2 regions of the Vibrio sabulosilitoris genome follow, and region 1 is predicted to be linked to the other one. Evidence: predicted binding sites of a transcription regulator. Region 1 holds the regulator's gene; the other holds the start of a gene.
What was found. The regulator MetJ, encoded in region 1, represses methionine synthesis genes. The targets are predictions, from matches to a motif close to TTAGACNTNTANANGTCTAA.

Region 1 (3,134 bases):
CTCACCAGAGTTGACTCGATAACCCATATCCACACTGGTGCTATCTATGGGCTCACCTTTTAAGCGTGCGACCAATAGCTCAGCACTTTTGACCCCAATCTCAAAGCGTGGCGTGTCGACACTGGTCAGCTTCGGGCTGACGATATTGCCGATGTCGAGCGCATTGTAACCCACTACAGACAATGACTCTGGCACTTGAATGCCTCTGCGCTGGGCACTAAGTAGTACCCCAACCGCGATATCATCATTGGTGCAAAACACACCATCGAGATCTGGGTATTGTGCAAAGGCCATGTCCAACAGGTCATCTGCCATCGAGAAGCTCGAGTGCGCCTCCGTCAGAATATGTTTCGGCGTGAAACCTGCCTCAATCACCGCCTTGTCATAACCGGCCATACGTAGACGGGTTCGAGTATCCAAACGTGCACCAAAGTAGGCGATGGAGCGTTTGCCAGCGGCAATCATCTGCTTGGTCACATCATAAGAAGCAGCAATATGATCTAGGCCGACCGCCATATCGATCGGTTGCTCTGGCAGCTCCATTGTCTCAACCACCGGGACACCGGCGGACTTAATCATCTGCAGCGTGCGCTGGGTGTGATGACTCTCAGTCAAGATCAAGCCATCTACCTGGTAAGAGAGCAGCGAGGCAATCTTGCTCTCCTCCTCTTGCTCATCATAGCTAAAGTGCGCGATCAAGGTTTCGTAGCCATTGGCCTTAGTGACCGTTTCTACGCCCTGCACAAACGAGGCAAAGATCTGGTTAGACAGAGAGGGCAATAGGATACCGATGGCTTTACTCGACGAGTTTGCCAGCATCGCAGGCGCTCGGTTTTCGATATAACCGATGTCCTCGACGACCTGAGCAATCTTAAGCCGGGTTTTTTCTGCAACGGAGTTCGGGTCTCGCATATAGCGCGACACGGTCATTTTGGTGACGCCAACCTGGTCGGCGATATCTTGTAGAGTGGTACGTCTCTTTTTACTGTGCTGAACCATATATCCCTGAGAACTTCAAAGACAGGTCAGCGCATGCCCACCTGTCACAATCCTATTGAGAGCAGCCTACACGCTACTCTTCATCAAACGCTTCAAACTCAATCCCCATCTCGGTCATCAGCGCTTTGGCTTCAGCCGGGATCTCATCAGGACGGTCTTTACGCAAGTCTTCATCGGTTGGCAGAGGTTGCCCGGTGTACGCATGCAAGAATGCCTCACACAGCAACTCGCTGTTGGTGGCATGGCGCAGGTTGTTTATCTGACGACGCGTACGCTCATCCGTCAATACTTTCAGTACTTTAAGCGGAATTGACACGGTAATCTTCTTTACCTGTTCGCTTTTTTTGCCATGCTCAGCATATGGGCTAGTGTAGTCGCCATTCCAGTCTGCCATGAGAAACCTTTAGTCATTTTTGGTTGGAGTGAGTAAGGGAGATATTTTAGCCGGATTTAAGGCTAAGAGCAAAGACATATAGACGTCTAGAAGTATTGACGTCTTGTTGTAGGGGCAGTAAAGTGTCTGCTAATGGAATTTAATACCGTTATAACCAGTAGGTGTAACGGTTTTGTGAAGCACAATCATTTTTTTGGGAAGGACACTCATATGAGCGCACGCAAGCCTGCCACCATTGCCGTTCGCACTGGCATCGAATCAGACACTCAACACCATGCGGTTGTTCCCCCCATCTACCTCTCGACCAACTACAGCTTTCCAGCCTTTGGGGATGTGCCTAAGTATGACTATACGCGTTCTGGCAATCCAAATCGAGGGCTACTTGAGCAAGCTTTGTACGAGCTGGAGTCAGGTTGTGGGGCCGTCGTCACCAACTGCGGCACTTCCGCGCTTAATCTGTGGGTTTCAGCATTTTTAGGTCCCGATGACCTGATTATTGCGCCACATGATTGCTATGGTGGAACCTATCGTCTGTTTAACACCCGAGCGCAAAAGGGTGACTTTAAAGTACAGTTTGTCGATCAAACCGATAGCGATGCACTCGCCAGCGCTATGGCACAAAAACCCAAGCTAATCCTGCTTGAGACCCCGTCAAACCCCTTAGTTCGCGTGGTTGATATTGCTGCAATCTGCGCCGAGGCCAAAAAAGTCGGTGCGCTTGTTGCCGTCGACAACACCTTTTTGACACCAGTGTACCAAAAGCCGCTTGAGCTGGGTGCGGATTTTGTTATCCACTCTACCACTAAGTACATCAACGGCCACTCCGATGTGATTGGCGGCGTCGTGATCACCAAAACCGAAGCGCATGCTGAGGAGCTCGCTTGGTGGGGTAACTGCATTGGAGCAACCGGTACACCATTTGATAGCTACATGACCCTGCGCGGAATTCGCACGCTAGGCGCCCGCATGCGCGTCCATGAGGAGAGCTCACAGCACATTCTTAACTACTTGGTCGAGCAGTCGCTGGTAAGCAAGGTGCACCACCCAAGTCTTGAGAGTCACCCAGGCCATGAGATCGCCAAAAGGCAGCAATCTGGCTTTGGTTCGATGCTAAGCTTTGAGTTTGCAGGCTCGTTCGAGCAATTGAAATTCTTCGTCGGCCAACTAGAGCTGTTCTCGCTCGCCGAGTCGCTAGGTGGCGTAGAAAGCTTGATCTGTCACCCTGCGTCTATGACTCACCGTGCAATGGGAGAAGAAGCCCTCGCTGAAGCTGGGATCTCGCAATACCTATTACGCCTCTCAGTGGGGCTTGAGGATCATCGAGACCTTATTGCTGACCTAGAGCAAGCCTTCAGCAAAGCCAAGGAGGCGTTTTAACATGACTCTACAGCGTCAGTTGCACAAATTTGGCGGCAGTAGTCTTGCCAATGCAGAGTGCTATCGAAAGGCAGTGCGTATCCTGCGCGATTACTCGTCAAGTGAGGATCTGGTGGTGGTTTCTGCTGCAGGCAAGACCACCAATCAGCTGATTGAGTTTCTGGATAACCTCGAGAGAGATGGCCGGCTTGCACACGAGACCTTACAGGCTCTGCGCCAGTTCCAATTGGAATTAGTCGAAGAGCTAATCCAGGATGGAGCCAGTAAGGCGCGCCTATTGGATAACGTGATCACCGAGTTTAGCGCCCTTGGGGAGCTGGCCTATCCGATTAATCCAAAGATTAGAGCATCTGTGCTTGGCCAT
Region 2 (3,134 bases), 690 kb from region 1:
ATTTCATCTCTCGCTGTGAAAAGCGTGAGAACAACTTGGAAATCGTGTTGGGAAAACATTTCAAGTTTTGCTTGTGAGAGCATAAACCCCTGGGGGGGTTCCCGAGTGGCCAAAGGGAGCAGACTGTAAATCTGCCGGCACTGCCTTCGATGGTTCGAATCCGTCCCCCCCCACCATATTTAATCTCTAGCTGTGAAAAGCGTGAGAACAACTTGGAAAACGTGTTGGGAAAACATTTCAAGTTTTGCTTGTGAGAGCATAAACCCCTGGGGGGGTTCCCGAGTGGCCAAAGGGAGCAGACTGTAAATCTGCCGGCACTGCCTTCGATGGTTCGAATCCGTCCCCCCCCACCATCTTCTGCAAAAGCCAACTCTTCGGGGTTGGCTTTTTTTGTTTGCGCGAAGCGCAAACAGAGGCGAGAATCGAGATCGTTTCACTGCGAGAACGCTGCGCTCGAGGGAAAGCTTTTCCTCTCGCCTCCCAAAGCTAATTTTTCAAATAAGCAGGAACATCCGCAATGCTATCCAATACGCTGTCCGCTAGGGCCTCACCCTGTTCGGTGATTGGCTTGCCTGTACGAACTAAGATCTTAGTGCCTACACCCGCCGCGCCTGCTGCCATCATATCTTCAGCTTTATCACCGACCATTACTGAGTTGGCCATATCGATGTTAAGAAAATCTTTGGCAGAATTAAACATCCCTGGCTTTGGCTTGCGACACTCACAGTCTTGCAGATAGTCACCTTGACCATGTTCTGGATGGTGAGGACAATAATAGATACCGTCAAACTCCACCCCGTTATCAACAAAGTTCCAATCCATCCACTGAGTCAGTGAAAGGAAGCGATCCTCTGAGAACTTGCCGCGCGCGATCCCTGATTGGTTGGTGACCAATACCAACATATAGCCCATTTGCTTGAGTTGCTTAGCGGCCTTAAAAACCCCATCAATATACTCAAATTCGTGCTCATCGTGCACATATCCGTGGTCTACATTGATCACGCCATCGCGATCGAGAAATACAGCAGGTTTTGCCAAAACAGGGCTCTCTATATATTGGTGAATTGCCTCAATTATCGCACGCTTTGAAATAGAGAGCACCCGCATTTTTGTTTAAAACATGGACGGTTAACCATTTAGACGTCTAGACGTAAAAATATCTATTGACTTAGATCAGTGAAACTCATAGCATCAGCTACTCAAGGCGCTAACAACCAGTGTTTTTCACTGTCGCCGGGGCAAGTTTACAGGTTTATCGATGATAGAAATTAATCAAGTAAATAAGGTGTTCTACCAAGGGGCGAAGCAAATCAATGCCCTCAAAGACATCAATCTTCATATTCCTCAAGGAACCATCTTTGGGGTGATTGGCTCATCGGGTGCAGGGAAAAGTACCTTGATTCGTTGCGTCAACATGCTTGAGGCGCCGACTAGCGGCTCCATCATTGTCGATGGCGTTGACCTGACCACCCTGTCTAAAAAGCAACTAAGTGAAACTCGCCGCAATATTGGCATGATCTTCCAGCACTTTAACCTGCTGTCATCACGCACCGTATTCGACAACGTGGCCCTGCCACTAGAGTTGGCAGGCAAGAGTAGCGAGCAGATCAAACAAAAAGTCACTGAACTATTGGCTTTGGTGGGTTTGGCCGATAAGCATGAATCTTACCCGGCAAACCTCAGTGGTGGTCAAAAGCAGCGTGTCGCGATTGCCCGAGCGCTTGCCAGTGATCCTAAGGTACTGTTGTGTGACGAAGCCACCAGCGCGCTTGACCCTGCAACCACCCAATCGATTCTTGAGCTACTTAAAGAGATCAACCGCAAGCTGAACATCACTATGCTTTTGATCACGCACGAGATGGATGTGGTTAAGAGCATCTGTCACGAGGTCGCGATCATCGGGGGCGGTGAGCTGGTTGAGAAAGGCAGCGTCGGTGACATTTTTGCCCACCCGAAGACCGAATTAGCGCATGAATTTATTCGCTCAACGCTCGATCTATCAATTCCTGAAGACTACCAGCAACGCCTACAAGCGACACGTGTCAATGGCAGCTACCCACTCGTGCGTCTAGAGTTCACTGGAGAAACCGTGGATGCGCCTGTCATGAGCCAGATTGCGCGTAAATTCAATATCGATGTCAGCATCCTTAGCTCGGATCTTGACTACGCTGGCGGCGTTAAATTCGGCATGATGGTCGCTGAGCTATTTGGTAACGAGGCTAACGATAATGCGGCCATTGACTATCTGAGAGAACACAAAGTAAAAGTTGAGGTGTTAGGTTATGTCCTTTAAGAGTATCACTGACTGGCTGAGCCTCAATGGCGACCTCCTACTGGGAGCGACCTGGGAAACCATCTACATGGTCGGCGTTGCAGGCATCGTAGGCTTTGCTATCGGTATTCCGCTGGGGGTTATTCTTCACACCAGCAAAAAGGGTGGCTTGCTTGAGAACACCAAACTCAATGCGGTCCTGGGCGCAATTGTTAACATCGGTCGCTCAGTGCCCTTTTTGGTACTGATGGTGGCCATCATTCCAGTAACAAAGCTACTGGTTGGCACCTTTATCGGTACCACAGCAGCGATTGTCCCACTGACCATAGGTGCCATCCCATTCGTCGCGCGTTTGATAGAGGGGGCGCTGCTTGAAGTACCAAGTGGTCTGGTTGAGGCAGCCCAATCGATGGGCGCCACACCGACGCAAATTATTACTAAGGTATTGCTACCAGAAGCACTACCAACCATCGTCAACTCAGTGACCATCACGCTGGTTACCCTAGTGAGCTACTCTGCCATGGCAGGCACCGTGGGCGGCGGCGGCTTGGGAGACGTTGCGATTCGTTACGGTTTTCATCGTTACGATGTGGTGATCATGGCCGTGACTGTGGTTATGCTGATCGTGCTGGTGCAAATTATTCAATCTATTGGTGATGCGATTGTTCGTCGTGTCGATCACCGCTAAATTCTAACAACACTTACAAGGAGAGAGTCATGAAACTTAATCTAAAAGGCCTTCTAACCATCGCAGCTTCTGCGCTAGTACTATCAGGCTGTGGTGACAAAGAAGCCGACAGCAACACAATCAAAGTAGGTGTTATGGCTGGTGCTGAAGCGCAAGTAGCTGAAGTTGCAGCAA

Region 2: metN (methionine ABC transporter ATP-binding protein MetN) is a predicted target of MetJ. The motif match lies at 1,137-1,156, and genes of this name have one in related genera.

What each region holds. Positions count from the first base shown of each region.
Region 1 covers NZ_AP029599.1:357,824-360,957, forward strand. Annotated here, with positions in the region: gene ACZ5R2_RS01805 (substrate-binding domain-containing protein) at 1-999, opposite strand, end outside; gene metJ (met regulon transcriptional regulator MetJ) at 1,073-1,393, opposite strand; gene ACZ5R2_RS01815 (O-succinylhomoserine (thiol)-lyase) at 1,604-2,770, shown strand; gene ACZ5R2_RS01820 (bifunctional aspartate kinase/homoserine dehydrogenase II) at 2,772-3,134, shown strand, end outside.
Region 2 covers NZ_AP029599.1:3,084,119-3,087,252, forward strand. Annotated here, with positions in the region: tRNA gene ACZ5R2_RS14475 (tRNA-Tyr) at 92-176, shown strand; tRNA gene ACZ5R2_RS14480 (tRNA-Tyr) at 269-353, shown strand; gene gmhB (D-glycero-beta-D-manno-heptose 1,7-bisphosphate 7-phosphatase) at 487-1,038, opposite strand; gene metN (methionine ABC transporter ATP-binding protein MetN) at 1,259-2,293, shown strand; gene ACZ5R2_RS14495 (methionine ABC transporter permease) at 2,283-2,960, shown strand; gene metQ (methionine ABC transporter substrate-binding lipoprotein MetQ) at 2,990-3,134, shown strand, end outside.